Linked DNA regions of Hyphomicrobium denitrificans ATCC 51888. The protein of the gene in region 2 interacts with the protein of the main gene of each other region in a pairwise test. Links are inferred from orthologs where the notes say so. Each region holds a gene or a part of one and is shown on either strand. Other genes may lie near its edges. The genes, in order: HDEN_RS00985 and sfsA.

What was found.
Region 1: the proteins of sfsA (region 2) and HDEN_RS00985 interact in binary tests that used the Escherichia coli proteins (3 or more experiments, as listed by UniProt). The link is inferred for Hyphomicrobium denitrificans ATCC 51888 from one-to-one orthologs.

What each region holds. Positions count from the first base shown.
Region 1 is NC_014313.1:201,424-209,080, reverse strand. Bases 2,624-5,447 are described here. They hold HDEN_RS00985 (glutamate-5-semialdehyde dehydrogenase), read right to left. Parts: upstream 4,767-5,447; coding sequence 3,480-4,766; downstream 2,624-3,479. Other genes in these bases: proB (glutamate 5-kinase), read right to left, coding at 4,769-5,447; HDEN_RS00990 (nicotinate-nucleotide adenylyltransferase), read right to left, coding at 2,802-3,401; rsfS (ribosome silencing factor), read right to left, coding at 2,624-2,690. Also shown: HDEN_RS01015 (META domain-containing protein), read left to right, coding at 1-119; HDEN_RS01010 (SDR family NAD(P)-dependent oxidoreductase), read left to right, coding at 237-1,061; HDEN_RS01005 (DNA-deoxyinosine glycosylase), read right to left, coding at 1,040-1,576; 23S rRNA (pseudouridine(1915)-N(3))-methyltransferase RlmH, read right to left, coding at 1,583-2,065; more of rsfS, read right to left, coding at 2,229-2,623; more of proB, read right to left, coding at 5,448-5,929; HDEN_RS00975 (calcium:cation antiporter), read right to left, coding at 6,081-7,178; GTPase ObgE, read right to left, coding at 7,263-7,657. UniProt on the Escherichia coli protein: Catalyzes the NADPH-dependent reduction of L-glutamate 5-phosphate into L-glutamate 5-semialdehyde and phosphate. The product spontaneously undergoes cyclization to form 1-pyrroline-5-carboxylate.
Region 2 is NC_014313.1:992,233-999,989, forward strand. The notes cover bases 2,388-5,311. They hold sfsA (DNA/RNA nuclease SfsA), read right to left. Parts: upstream 4,249-5,311; coding sequence 3,526-4,248; downstream 2,388-3,525. Other genes in these bases: HDEN_RS04625 (putative bifunctional diguanylate cyclase/phosphodiesterase), read left to right, coding at 2,388-2,882; msrB (peptide-methionine (R)-S-oxide reductase MsrB), read right to left, coding at 2,903-3,415; HDEN_RS04640 (competence/damage-inducible protein A), read left to right, coding at 4,350-5,081; HDEN_RS04645 (hypothetical protein), read right to left, coding at 5,122-5,311. Outside these bases: HDEN_RS04620 (efflux RND transporter periplasmic adaptor subunit), read right to left, coding at 1-436; more of HDEN_RS04625, read left to right, coding at 900-2,387; more of HDEN_RS04645, read right to left, coding at 5,312-5,742; HDEN_RS04650 (hypothetical protein), read right to left, coding at 5,892-6,563; HDEN_RS04655 (inorganic phosphate transporter), read right to left, coding at 7,046-7,757. UniProt on the Escherichia coli protein: Binds to DNA non-specifically. Could be a regulatory factor involved in maltose metabolism.

The DNA.
Region 1 (7,657 bases), 790 kb from region 2 along the record:
CCGAAACGGAAGCGCAATACTTCGCCGCTCTCGAGGCCGCCCGGTCGTTCACGACCGACGGCGCTCTCGTCAGCCTCAAGGACGAGAGCGGCAAGGTGATCCTGAAGTTCAAGAAGTGACCTTCGCGCCTAAAGCCGTTCCGACCCCGCAGAATTTTTGCGGCTTTGCAGTTGCGTCCGTGAGCCTATACACGAGGACGAACACCGTCCTCGATTCACGTTGCTAACCGGGCTTTCATGGCACGCTCAATTCTCATCACCGGATGCTCGTCCGGCATCGGCCTCGACGCCGCCCGAACGATGAAACAGCGCGGCTGGCGCGTAATCGCGACGGCCCGGAACGCCGAAGACCTCACCCGCCTCAACACGTACGAAGGCCTCGAAGTTCTGCGACTCGAATTGGCCGATCCGCAATCGATCGCAACCTGCGCCATTCGCGCCCTGGAACTGACGCACGGACACCTGGATGCGTTGTTCAACAACGCGGCGTACGGTCAACCGGGTGCCGTCGAGGATTTGACCCCAGCGCTCCTGCGCGAACAGCTCGAAGTCAATCTCGTCGGAACGCACGATCTGACGCGACGCCTCATTCCGTCCATGCGCAAGAACGGCGCCGGACGCATCGTCAATTGCTCTTCGGTCTTGGGAATGGTCGTTGCGCCGTATCGCGGGGCCTACTGCGCGTCGAAGTTCGCACTCGAAGCGCTGACGACGTCATTGCGGCTCGAACTCGAAGGCTCCGGCATCGGCGTGTCGCTGATCGAGCCCGGCCCGATCCGCTCGCGCTTCGTCGAGCATTCCGTCGCGCGGCTGCTCGCGACGATCGACATCGACAATTCTCCGCACCGGGACGTCTATCGAACGCGGCTGGAGCAGATGAAGGCCGGCGGCCAGATATCGTTCAAGCTCGAGCCCGAGGCCGTGAGCAAACGCCTGATCCATGCTGTCGAAAGCAGCCGTCCGAAAGCGCATTACTATGTGACCACGCCGACGCTGATCGCAGCCGCGATGCGCCGCCTGCTGCCGCAGTTCGGCATCGACTATTTCGCCCGGCGCTTCTGAGCCGCCAGCGATTCCGCCAATTTAGCCCGCCAAATGCCGAGCTTCTCCTCGAGCGATTTCGTGTAGAGCGGGCTCGACGACGGCAGATCGATCATCGTGCAAACCTGCTCCGGCACATGCCCCGGCTTCACGACATGGCGATGGAACAAGTCGCGCGCCTTCTGACCATTGAACGCGATCGTCCGGATGTTCGGATAGTCGGCGAGAAATGCCGCGAACGGATTGACGGTCGCATTCCGAATGGCGGCGTCCGAGCTTCCGATGCGCTCCGCGCTTTCCAGCACATCCCAAAGCGCGCAACCGTGACGCTTCAGAAGAGCGATCCGCGCAGAATAGTCGGATGGCACGGCCTCGCCGAAAATCGCGGCGATCAGCGGCCAGAAATGATTGCGCGGATGCCCGTAGTATTGCTGCAGTCGCAGCGATTCCTCACCCGGCAGCGTGCCAAGAATAAGCAGATGCGCGTCCGCCGTGACGATCGGCGGAAAGCTGTATTTCGCCTTCGCTCCCGGCATAACGCGTCACGCCCGATGATAAGGATGCCCGGAGAGGATCGTCGCCGCGCGGTACAGCTGCTCGAGCAGCACGACGCGCGCGAGACCATGTGGCAGCGTCAGCGCACCGAGCGATAGCGTCATTCCAGCTGACTTCAAAACCTGCGCACCATGCCCATCCGGACCGCCGATCAGGAACGCGCACGTTTTCACCGCGCCGTCGCGCTTTTCGCCGAGCGTGCGCGCGAAAGCTTCGCTGCTGACGGACTTGCCTGCTGGATCGAGCGCGACGATGAACGTGTCGGCCGCCAGATCCTTCAAAAGCCGCGCGGCTTCATCTTGCTTGCGCTCGTCGGCGCTCGCCTGGCGGCTTTCGTTCAGCTCGCGAATATCGATCGGACCCAATCCGATTGACCGGCCCGCGCCGTTGAAGCGTTTGGCGTAGCGATCAGAAATCGCCCGCTCCTCGGCGTCTTTCAGCTTGCCGACGGCGAGGAGCGAAATGCGCATGAAAACCGCCCGCGGTCACCAAGCGAACCGCGCAAAACAACGAATAGGAGCGCGCCGCGACGCCTGGAGTGCTTCCGGAAAAGTGGGAACCGGTTTTCCGAGAAGAAGCACGACAAAACAAAAACCTAGAGCCGATCCGCGATTCAACGAAAAGCGGAAAGGCTCAGTGCTGCGAGCTGTCGCCGCGCGAGGCATCGGCGGGGATATCCGCCTGCCACATCTTCTCGAGGTTATAGAACTCGCGCACCTCGGGCCGGAAGACGTGGACGATGATATCGCCCGTGTCGATCAGGACCCAATCGCAGGAGTTCAATCCCTCGACCCTCACGCGAGCCTCGCCGCGCGCTTTGAGCTTGTCGCGCAGCTGCTCGGCGATTGCGCCGACATGCCGGTCGTTACGGCCGGACGCGACAACCATGAAGTCGCCGAGTGAAGACTTGCCTTTGAGAGGGATCGAAACGATTTCCTCGGCTTTCGCGTCGTCAAGCCAGTGGACGACGTCTTCGAGGAGAGCGGCCGCATCCGGCGCCTTGGCGGCGGACTGGGCTTGAGAGCTGCCCTTGCGGGCGGCCTCGGCTGTGGTTCGGATCAAGCGGTAAGCATCCTTTGCTGATTGGTCCCGCATGTCAGACGGCCCGGCCGATTCCGGGTTAGCGATATATTAAACGGCGTCGCCTCGGCCCGCAAATGAATTCCGGAAGCCGTCTGTTGTGAAAACGTCATAAATTTTAATGGCTTAACTGACGTGCTCTGACGCAGAGCGCGCGGCGCTGCGCAGCGCGGTCGACGAAAGGTCGGAAAGGCGGATCGTCAACAGCGTCCAGGCCGGCGGCTTTCTGGCAGCCAGTCCACGCGCCTCGGATTCAGGAATGCGCCAGCGCGAAAGCGCGAGAGCGGCTGGCGACGACAGGCCTCGTAACCGCCAGCCGGGCCGGTCCACCACTGCGATCGGCATCAGATCGGCGATGCTCCGCCAATGCTGCCATCGGTCGAAGAACGCGAGATTGTCGGCACCCATCACCCACACGAAGCGCACGCCAGGATGCCGCCGCTTCAAATACGCCAGTGTCGCGGCCGTGAAACTCGTGCCGAGTTCGCGCTCGAAGCTCGTTACTTTCATTTTCGGACCGACGGCGAACTGCCGGACCGATGCCATGCGCCCATCCAGCGCCGACAGACCATTGCGCGACTTGAGAGGATTGCCTGGCGTGATCAGCCACCACAGCTGATCGAGCCCCAGACGCTTCATCGCGGCTTCGGCGGCGATGCGATGCCCAGCATGCGGCGGATTGAAAGAGCCACCCATGATCCCGATCCGTTGACCGGGAAGGCACATCGGCGGATGGACGCGAAGCGATCCAAAACTCTGCTGCGGAATCTTTCGCGTCAAATCAGACGTGCCTCATCCGTAGCGCTACTTCGGCCGCGTCTGGCCGGTGCCTCGCACCTTGTACTTAAAGCTCGTCAGCTGCTCGACGCCGACCGGCCCACGCGCATGCATCTTGCCCGTCGCGATGCCGATCTCGCCGCCGAAGCCGAACTCGCCGCCGTCGGCGAACTGCGTCGATGCGTTGACGAGAACGATCGCGGAGTCGACGCGGTTCAGGAACCGTTCGGCCGTCGCTTCGCATTCCGTGATGATCGCGTCGGTGTGCTGCGAACCATAGCGCGCGATGTGCTCGATGGCGCCGTCGACTCCGTCGACGGTTTTCACCGCGATAACGGCATCGAGAAATTCCTTGCCGTAGTCATCGGCCTGAGCCGCCTTCACGCGAGGATCGACCTTTTGCGTCGCCTCGTCGCCACGCACTTCGCAACCATCGTCGAGCAGGGCTTTGACGATCGGCGACAAGAGATCGGTACGCGCATTCTTGTCGACGAGCAGGCACTCGGTCGCGCCGCAAATTCCCGTGCGCCGCATCTTGGCGTTGACGACCAGCGGCACGGCGATCTTCATGTCCGCGCCCTGATCGACATAGGTGTGACAGATGCCTTCGAGATGCGCGAAGACCGGAACGCGGGCCTCGCTCTGCACGCGCTCTACCAGCCCTTTGCCGCCGCGCGGTACAATGACATCGACCGACCCATCCAGGCCGCGCAGCATCGCGCCGACCGCTTCGCGATCCGTCGTCGGAACGAGCTGGATCGCGGCTTCGGGCAATCCCGCAGCGCGCAGGCCTTCAACCAGGCAGGCATGGATCGCGACGCTCGAATGATGGCTTTCCGAACCGCCGCGCAGGATCGCCGCGTTCCCGGCCTTCAGCGCCAGCGCGCCTGCATCGGCCGTTACGTTCGGACGGCTTTCGTAGATGATGCCGATCGTTCCGAGCGGCACGCGCACGCGCTGAAATTTGAGACCATTGGGCCGCGTCCATTCCGCCAGCACGGTTCCGACGGGATCGGGAAGTGCCGCGATCTCTTCAAGACCGACAGCGATGCCGTCGATGCGCTTCTCGTTGAGCAGCAGCCGATCGACGAACGCAGCCGGTCGACCAGCAGCTTTCGCAGCTTCGATGTCCTGCGCGTTCGCCGCAAGGATTTTGGGCGTCGCCGCGCGCAGAGCTTTCGCCGCAGCGATAAGCGCCGCGTTCTTTTCCTCCGGCGTCGCGATCGCAAGCCTGCGGCTCGCAGCCTTAGCTGCTTGTCCGATGCCGCGCATCAGCTCGGCGGTCTCGTTTTCGATGCGCTCCGGTTTGTTCATACTCATTTCCTCGTCAGCGCCATATCGTCCCGATGGATCAGCGTCGCGCGCCCCTTGAACCCGAGGATCGCGGCGATCTCGCTCGAACGCTTGCCCATAATACGTCGCGCATCGTCCGCCGCATAGGCGACAAGGCCCCGGCCCAGTTCCCGGCCGTCCGCCGATCTTATCGTAACCGCATCGCCGCGGTCGAAGTTGCCGTCGATGCGGGTGACACCCGCCGGCAGAAGGCTTTTTCCCGATGTGAGAGCCTTCTCGGCGCCTGCATCGAGGTAAACGTGGCCGCTCGGCTCGAGCTGCCCGGAAATCCAACGCTTTCGCGCCGTCACCGGATCCGAATTGGCGACGAACCACGTGACCCGCGCGCCGTCCGAGATCGCCTTGAGCGGATGAAGAACCTTGCCGGTCGTGATGACCATATCGGTACCGGCCGAGAGCGCGATCTTGCCCGCCTCGATTTTCGTCTTCATGCCGCCTTTGGAAAGCTCGGTCCCGGCATCGCCGGCCATCGCCTCGATCTCCGGCGTGATCTCTGTCACGAGCGGGATGTGCCTGGCGTTCTGATCGTCAGCCGGAGGCGCGGTATAGAGGCCGTCGACATCCGACAGCAGCACGAGACAATCCGCCGACACCATCGACGCGACGCGCGCCGACAGCCTGTCGTTATCGCCGTAGCGGATTTCCGCCGTCGCGACCGTGTCGTTTTCATTGACGACCGGAATGGCCTTCAGCGCCAGCAGAACTTCAATGGTGTTACGCGCGTTGAGATACCGCCGCCGCTCTTCCGTATCACCGAGCGTTAGAAGAATCTGCGCCGCCGTCAGACCGCGCGCGGCCGCGAGTTCCTGATAGGCATGCGCGAGACTGATCTGCCCGACAGATGCCGCCGCCTGACTCTGCTCGAGTTCGAGCGGACCCTTCGGCAGCTTCAGCACATGCCGGCCCAGCGCGATGGAGCCCGACGACACAAGCACGATGTCCTTGCCGGCGCGTGCAAGCTCGGCGACATCGTCCATGAACGAATTGAGCCAGTCCGCCTTGATGCGGCCGGTGCTTTTGTCCGCCAGCAGCGCCGAACCGATTTTCACGACGATGCGCCGCGCCTTTGCCCATTCAGGGCGCGCGGTAGCGATCGTAGCGGCGGACTGCGGAGCGCGGATCATGACAATCCCGGATTGAAATTCGAACCCCGATGCGCGAGGCACCGGAGCATCGCGTGCTTATCTGTAAATGCGCGCATTCGGGCAAGAGGCCGATGCCGCATATCAGCCCGCCACGTCAATTTTTACCTAATTAACTGCCCGCAAGCCCGCCTTAGGGGACCACGGCGAAGAACAGGAACGTGCCGAACAGCACCAGATGCAGGAAGCCGAAAAGCACATTCGTCCGGCCGGTGCCGAATGTCAGGATGCTGGCGCCAAGCGTCATCACGACGAGCGCCATGTCCCGCGGATCGAGTCCGAGAATGAGGGGCTTTTGCAGAATGATGTTGGCCGCAGCGATTGCCGGGATCGTCAACCCGATCGTCGCCAATGACGACCCCAGCGCCAGATTGATGCTTTTCTGCAGATTATCGCGGCTTGCCGCCCGGATCGCCGCGATCGACTCCGGCAACAGCACGATAAACGCGATCACGACGCCGCTAAACGCCGGTGGGGCGCCGACAGCCGAGACGGCGGCGTTCACTTCAATTGCGAACAGCTTAGCGAGCACAACGACGGCAACGAGCGCGACGCAGAGAAAGAGGATCGAACGGATCAGTTTCCCGCCCGTCTCCGCATTGGGATCGGGCGGATCGTAATCTCCGGCAAAATAATCCCGGTGCCGAACCGTCTGCGTAAAGACGAAGACAGCATAGAGCGCGATGATCGCGAAGCTCATGAACGCCAGCTGGCTTGTCGAGTACAGGCGGCCCGGAGCCGAGCTGGTATAATTCGGCAGGATGATCGACAGCGTCGTCAAGACGAGCAGCATGGCTAGATAGATCTTAGCCGAGGTCACGTCGAACGACTGCTCGCGATATCGAATGCCGCCGACGAGAAGACACGCGCCCACGAGCCCTGTCGTAATGATCATGACCACGGAGAACACGGTATCGCGCACCAGCGTCGGCGCCGCCTTACCGGTCAGCATGAGGGACACGATCAAAGCGAGTTCGATCACCGTCACGGCCATCGTCAGAACCAGGGTTCCAATAGGCTCACCGGTGAGGTGTGCAACCTCTTCCGCATGATAGACCGCCGAAAATACAGCGCCCATAAGAAGAGGGATCAGGATGATCGCTATAGCGATACCGAGGGGATCCGACGCAAAATCATCGCCAAAACCGACCCATGTCGCGAACGCGAAAAGCGCTACCCCAACAATCGGCAGTGCCCACGACCAAGCCGGCGTTCGCGTCGAATGAACCATTGATGCTCTTTTGATGAGGATTAAAGGCGGATGAGTGATTGTGCGCGACTTGCGTGCATCTCGCAAGACAAAGCGTAAAGTTGTTTACGGCTGCCACGCCCCGCTTGCGTCGCGATCCTCATCATCCTCCGCCGCATCTTTGCGCGAGATTTCACGCGTCAGCGCGAACAGCGCTTCCTTGATGCCCGCACCGGACACCGCAGACAGTAGCAGAGGCGTCTTGCGCGCCGCCTTCTTCAAAGCTTCGCGCCGTTCCGCAAGCGTCTCCTCATCCAGCGCATCGATCTTTGAAAGAGCGACGATCTCTTTCTTCTTCTCAAGAGCCCCGCCGTAGGCTTTGAGTTCCCGGCGCACGGTCTTGTAGTCGCCCGCCACATCCGCCGAAGTTGCATCGACGAGATGAAGAAGAACGCGGCAGCGTTCGATATGCCCAAGGAACCGGTCGCCAAGACCCGCGCCTTCGCTCGCACCCTCGATCA
Region 2 (7,757 bases):
GCTGCTGCGAAATCGCAAGCGTGCCGACTTTCTGATAGCGCTCCAGATCGCGCTTCGTGTTGGCGAGCAACGCCTCGTCGAGCGCTTTCTTCGCGATCGCCTGGTCCAGCTGGGCCTGGTAGGTGACAGGATCGATCTTCGCGAGCACGTCGCCGCGCTTGACGTCCTGGCCTTCCTTGAAGTTGACGCTGAGCAGGATGCCGTCGACCTGTGCCCGCACCGTCGCCAGGTTGAGCGCCCGCACGGAGCCCACGCCTTCGAGATAGATCGGCACGTCCGCGGTCTCGGCGGGCTTCGCTATGACGGCGACCGGACCTCCGCCGCCATCGCGGCCGAAGCGTGGCTTGGCGGTTCCGCCCGGTGAGCCGCTCTGCATCACATAATAGACGCCGCCACCGATGGCGCCGATGACGAGAAGCGTAAAGATTGACCGCATTAGCTTCATTCGTGCTCGTTTCCAGTTTGAACGGTCTACCGATACGCAAACGCTCGTGTCGTGACGGGAGCGATGCAAAAAACACACGCGTCGCCCGGCCCTGGATCAGGAAACGCGGTTTCTAGGTAAATCCGTTGCGCGGCCAGCCCCCAATGCCGCCGCCGAATTGTTCAACCCCGGATTTGCTGCCCCACCGTCAATTTGGAGCGCAGATATTACTCCAGTTCGTTGGTCAAATGGCAAATACAAGACGTCGACGGCTCAACCTGGCGGTGTGCCGGCATTTCGACCTGCACGCAAGTGACGCAACACGTTAGTCCGGTTCCATCTCAATGAATTCTAAGTAGCGGAATTTCAACAGATAAATAGGTTCGTAGAATGCGATATCCGGAGTGCTCTCATTAGCCAAATCGTTAAGACAGCAGCTTTAAAATGAGCTTTTTGCTAACGCTACCGAGGCCAGATGCTCCGAGTACTCAATGCCGTTCGCCGGGAGGATTTGGCCCGCGTGCATCGCGACCAGCTGGCAAGTTTAGCGCGCGCGACCCCGACGGCGATGGCCGGCTATGCAATCAATGTCTTGATTGCGGTCGTGGCGTTTCGCGGCCTCATCCCTGGCGTTGAACTGGCAGCATGGGCGGTCGCTTCGCTCGCAATATGCTCCTTCATCGGTCTTCGCTCGGTCACGCGAAGTTTGCGTACGCGGCAGGCTGAGGCGTCGAAGCCGGGCTCGCCTCTGCGCGATGGGAGATGGGCGCTTCTGATTGCGCTGATGTCGAGCTTGCCGTGGGCGATCCTGGCGACACGCTGGGTTGGCGCGGTGCATGGCGACAGCGAATTGATCCTGATGGCGCTGACGGTCGGCATGGCAGCCAGCGGCAGTGTTCTTCTGGCGCCGATACCTGCCGCCGCAGTGCTCTACGCGACAGCGATCCTTTTGCCGCCGGCCCTAAAATGCATCCTGTTCGTGCCGGGGCATCAGTACCTGGGCCTCGGCGCGCTCGCGGTCAGCTTTCTCGTGTTTCTGTACGGCCTAATTGTCACAACGGGCCGTTTGTTTCTGGAGCGTCTCGAGGCCATCACCCGCCTGCAGGATACGATCGCAGCGCTCAGCGAGGCGCGTGAAGAAACCGAGCGCGTCGCGATGACCGACGGTTTGACCGGAATCGCCAATCGCCGCGCCTTCATGGCGCGATTGAATGCTTTGAACAATCGCGCCGGCGCGAAGTCGTTTAGCATCTTTTACATTGACCTCGATCGCTTCAAATCGGTGAACGACGCGCTCGGACACGCCGTCGGCGATGCGCTTCTGAAATCGGTGTCCGCACGCATCACAGGTCTGGTGCGGGAGGGAGATCTCGTCGCGCGCCTTGGCGGCGATGAATTCGCAATCGTCGCGCAGGATATCCGCGAGAGAGCATTTGCAAGCTCGCTGGCCGAACGATTGGTCGTGTCGCTGTCGGAACCCTATGACCTCGAAGGACAGAAGGTTCAGATCGGCGCGTGCGTCGGTGTGGCGCTCGCGTGCGAAAGCGGCGTCGGGGGTGAAATGCTGTTGAAGCAGGCCGATCTCGCGATGTTCGCCGCGAAGGAGGCAGGTCGCGGCATGTACTGCATCTTCGAAGCCGACATGCAGCGTTCGGCCGACGAACATCGTGTGCTCGAGCTTGGGCTCAGGGCTGCCCTCGTCAACGACGGGTTCGAGCTTTTCTATCAGCCGGTGCGCAATCTCGAAACGAACGCGATTACGAGCTTCGAGTGTCAGGTTCGCTGGCGGCATCCGCTGCGTGGATTGCTGACGCCCGCGCAGTTTCTCGCGACGGCGATCGATATCGGGATTGCAGAAGATATCGGCAACTGGGTCATCAAGGAGGCTTGCCGGCAAGCGGCGCATTGGCCGTCCGAAGTTCCGGTCGGCATCAACATGTCATCGATGCGGATCGGGGTTGAAAATATCGCGGTGTCCGTCGAGAGAGCGCTCAAGTCCGCGGGACTGCCTCCATCGCGCCTCGAGCTCGAAATGGAAGTGACCGAGGCGAGCCTGATGAACGCTGACGCCGAGGTTATCGCGTCTTTGCGCAGGCTGAAGGATATCGGTGTTTCGATTGCGCTCGACGATTTCGGAACCGGATATTCCTCGCTCGGCTATCTGGTGAAATTCCCGTTCAACCGGATCAAGATCGACAGGCTGTTCGTGAGCCAGCTCGGGCAGTCGGCGCAAAGCGAGCTGATCGTGCGCTCGATCGCCGAACTTGCGCAGCGGCTGAATTGCAGCGTCGTCGCCGAAGGCATCGAAACCGACGATCAGCGCCGTCGCGTGCTGGCGCTCGACGTGACTTACGGGCAAGGCATGCTGCTCGGCGCACCGCTATCGGCTTCTGAGGCGGCCGTGCTGCTGATGAGCGAAGCTCCGGATCCAGCGCTGCAGCTGGCGCAAAGCGCCTGATGCGCGGCGCGGCCGACGGATCAGGCCGCGCCCTTCGGGACGAATTTCAGCGCTACGCCGTTCATGCAATAGCGCAGGCCGGTGGGCTTCGGCCCATCCTCGAAGACGTGCCCGAGGTGGCCGCCGCAGCGACGGCAGTGAACTTCCGTGCGCGTCATCAGATACGAGCTGTCCTCGGAGGTTGCGACCGCGTTCTCTAGCGGTTGCCAGAAGCTCGGCCAGCCCGTGCCGCTGTGGAATTTCGTCTCCGAGGAATAAAGGGCGAGGGCGCAACCGGCGCAGACATACGTGCCTGCCGCCTCATTTGCATCCAGCGGGGATGATCCCGGCCGCTCGGTGCCTTCCTTGCGAAGCACGCGGAACTGTTCGGGAGTGAGGATTTTCTTCCATTCCTCCTCCGTCTTCGTGACTTCGAACGTCTTCGACGTCGAGTCGGCCTGGCTTGGCCGGACGTAAGACGAAGCGGCTTTGAAACCGGCAAAGGCTCCGGCGAGGGTCAATCCTAATTTGGAAAAATCGCGGCGAGAGTACATGGCGGAATTTCCTTGATGCGCGCTTATCGCGGTGCAGCGCTCTTACCTTGGACAAACAGGAGTACGGCGCCGGAGCGCAATCCGTTTCAGCCCGGCCACATTTCTTTCTTTCACGAAAGATCAGCGATCTCGATGCGCCGGTCTACGGCGATTTCGGTAGGGCTCAGACTGCATCCGTAGCACAGCATCTCGACGCCCGCCGCGGCCGCGGTTTGGAACGCCGCCGCATAGGCCGGATCGAGATCGCGCGCGAGGCTGAAGGTTTTTGCGTTGCCGCGCTGAACGAGAAACACCATGACCGCGCGATTGCCCTCGGCGACCATTGTAGAGAGTTCACGGAGGTGCTTGGCGCCGCGTTCGGTTTTACAATCGGGGAACTCGGCAAGGCCCGCCTGGCGCATCAAGTGCACGTTCTTGATCTCGACGTAGCAGGGACGCGGGTCGCGGCCCTCTGCCAGCAGAATATCGATACGGCTGTTCTCGCCGTATTTCACTTCGCGGCGGAGCGAAGCGTAACCTTGAAGCTCCGGGATGGCATTCAATCCGATGGCCTCGGCGACGAGCGCGTTCGGCTTGCCGGTATTGATGCCGACGAGATGCGGGCCGTCGCCCAGATCATCCTCGATCATTTCCCAGGTGTGGCGATATTTGCGCGTCGGGCTGTCGCTTTCGGAAAGCCAGACCGTCGATCCCGGCGTCGTCAGTCCAAGCATCGAACCGGTGTTGGGGCAGGTGGCGGTGACTGTCACGCCGCCGGCGGTCAGGACGTCCGCAAGAAAACGCTTGTAGCGCTGGATGAGCTTGCCGGGGATGAGGGGCGACGTAAATTTCATGCCCCCGCATATCCGCCGAATGGCGTGCGAGGGCAAGTATTTCGAACAGGCTCGCGCGGTGCTAAGACGGGAGCAGGAATATCTCGGACGGGAGACACGCGTTGGGCGGAGAACGCATAGTCACTGCGGCGGTCCTGATCATTGGCGACGAAATCCTGTCCGGCCGGACCAAAGACCGCAACGGCGGCGCGATCGCCGAGCATCTGACGTCGATCGGCATCCGCCTGAAGGAAGTGCGCGTCGTTCCCGACGACGAGGCCGAGATCTGCGCAGCCGTCAACGCTCTCAGGTCGCGTTACGATTATCTGTTCACGACCGGCGGCATCGGTCCGACGCACGACGACATCACGGCTGATAGCATCGCAAAAGCTTGCGGCGTCACGATCGACGTCGACCCGCGTGCTGAAAAACTTCTGGCCGAGAACTACGCGCGGCGGGGCTTGGCGTTGACGCCTGCGCGGTTGCGAATGGCGCGTATTCCTGCCGGGGCTTCGCTGATCGTCAATCCGCTGTCCGGCGCGCCCGGGTTTCGCATTGGCAATGTCATCGTGATGGCCGGCGTTCCGGAAATCATGCAAGCGATGCTGGAAGCCGTCACACCTGAACTCGAAACCGGGGACAAGGTGCTCTCCATCACGATCGCCGTCGACCGTCCGGAAAGCGAAATCGCTGACGTGTTTTCCGCGCATCAGCAGCGCTATCGCGACGTGGCGATGGGAAGCTATCCCCGCATGCGGGACGGAAAGCCGGTTTCGGATCTGGTGTTGCGCTCAGCGAATGCGGACCACCTCAGCGAAGCGGCCGAAACTTTGAAAGCCGCGCTGGGCGTCTGACCGGTGCTCGCGTTGAAGCTGACAGCGAGCGTTCCGCTCGTCAGTTGAGCGTCATACGATCGCGGTCGTCCGGCTCGACCCGGAGACGCGTTGCGTAGTCCTGCTGCTCGACCTCGACGAAAAGTTCGTATTGGCTGTCGAGCGCATCGAGGAACGCCGCCGTCATGTCGAGAAGCGGTCCGAGCGCGATGCGTTTCGCGACAAGGAAGCTGTCGTCGATGGTGAGATCGGCTGCGCCGCGCACGTTGGCGGCATCGGGAGCGATCAGGCCGCGGCTGCGGATGTAGGAGACGATATCGTCGCCCGTCTCGAAATCTTCGCCGCGCGCGTCGCCGCATTCCGACACGGCATCCTGCAGGATCGCGGTTCCGGACGCGAAGAGATTGCCGACGGCGCGAAAGCGATCGTCAACCTCGGCCAAAGAAAGCGCATGGGTGCGCGCCTTCAGAACGCGTGCGACCAACATCAGCTCGAGGCTGCGGACGTCCTCCGCGATGCGGCGCTGGTGCATGGGAAATTCGGCCGGTTCGCCGGGCGCGTCGGCGAGCGCGCGCCAGTCATGACCGCGAGCGACGAGATCTTCACCGGCCGCCAGCGCGCCATCGAGGTGGTCGGCGAGGAGGTAGACGGACAACGGTGCCCGCGCTGCATATCTCGACATGGCCAACTCTCCGATCCCTGAATTCGTTGGGCGGAAAGTGGACTGATTCGCGCGTCATGAACCAGCGCCATCGCTGCCGATTGTGGCCGTATGTGGAGCGTTGAGGATAAGGTGTGGACACAGCCGCGCGTCGCGGGATTTAGCGCGATTTAGTGGGTGTTTTCCGGGTGGGCGAAGCGCACGCGCGGTTCCTTTGGCGGCACATCGACGATCTTCGTCTGTGCCCTCGCCGACACAAACGTATTGCTGACTTTCGGCGCGGCAATGATTCTGAGCCGTGGCGTTTTGCGAGACGGCTGACGCGACCGAACAGGCTTGCGCCGCATCTTGGATCGCGGGCGCAGTTTGCGGGATCGCGTCGCCTTCAGGCGCTCATCGAGGGGCGGCATGCCCTGGCCGAGGCGGCGTGCGCGCAGAACCGTGCCGTTCAGCAGGATCGGTGAAGGTGTCTCCGGCGGTTGTTCTGATATGGCGTCTGCACTCGCGGCCGGGGGAGGCAGTTCCTCAACGTCGGTTGCCGCGACCGATGCTTCGGCCGTCACGGCGGAACTCGGGGCGAGGGTTGCCTTGACGTCGGGAATTATCGCCAGCGCAGAAGAAGTCGCATCTCGAGGTAGGGTTGCTCTGACGTTGGGCACGACAAAATCAACGCCGGGCGTCGCGACCGGAGACGGAGGAAGCGTCGCCCTCACGTTCGGCGCAGCGGCTCGGGGCATCGCGACCGCTGCGGGGTCCATCGTCGCCTTGATGTCAGGAGAGGAGATGACCGTCGGCTCGTGTGCAACAACGGCTGGCGTGGCCGCGGCGATAAAGTTCGGCACTACGCGCGCCGGAGCTTCGGAAGTTTTTGCGGGAGCTGCGAATTGTTCGCGTTGCGTCGAAGCGGGTGCAACAGGCTGCGGCGCTACAGGTGCGAGCGCGAAGCGCATCGGTTCTATGGGGTCAATAGCCGGGGCAGTTTGTCCGGCTTGCGCCGCAGGGTGTGTGTTCAGAAACGGTGCAGGTTCGCCGCCGGAGCGTTTTGCCCGCCGGGTAGCCTGACTAAAAGCGCGCAATACAAGACCGAAGGCGAGGACGAAGAGCAGAGCCCACACAAGAACTTCCGGTTTCACGACAGCCCCCCGAGTGCGACGGGCGTAAGCTCTGTCAATCGCAAATGTCCGTCAACACAGAAACGCGCGATGCCGCCCAAAGGACAATATTTGCGGCACGCCGCCTGGAAGTTCATCACGGAAGCTCGCCGCAAAATGAAAAAGGCGCGAATTTCGCGCCTTTCTCAGTGACCTCGCTTGTTCGGCGATGATCAGAACAGCTTGGAGAAAATGAAGTAGAGGCCGCCCGCCAGCAGGATCGACGCCGGCAGTGTCAGCACCCAGGCCATGAGCAGGTTGCGGACCGTCGACCATTGCAGGCCCGAGCCGTTCGCCGCCATCGTACCGGCGACGCCGGACGAAAGAACGTGTGTGGTCGAAACCGGCAGACCGTACATGTCGGCGGCGCCGATGGTCGCCATCGCCACGACTTCTGCCGATGCGCCTTGTGCGTAGGTGAGGTGCGTCTTGCCAATCTTTTCGCCGACCGTCACGACGATGCGTTTCCAGCCGATCATCGTGCCGAGGCCAAGCGCGATCGCAACCGCGATCTTGACCCAGAGCGGAATGAAGCGCGTCGCGTTGTCGAGCGAGCCCTTGAACGCCGTAATGCTCGCGACGTCATCCTTGGACAGGTTGTTCGCCTTGTCCTTGAGCAGGAAGCGCAGCGCCTCGGAGGCAAGGTACATGTCGTTACGGACGTTCTGGACGGCCGTTGCTGGCACCTTGTCGAGCGCGCCGTAGCTGTTCACCTGCTCGGAGATCTGGCGGACGAGAACGGCGAGGCTCGGATATGTGCCCTCGTTGATCGTGCGCGCCGAGATGTAGTTCGTCACTGCCGGACGCGGGTCGCCGAGAACATTGTAGCCGGCAGCCTGTTTCTCGATCACGGCAGCGGCGGCAGTCGCAGTCGCCTGGAAGTGT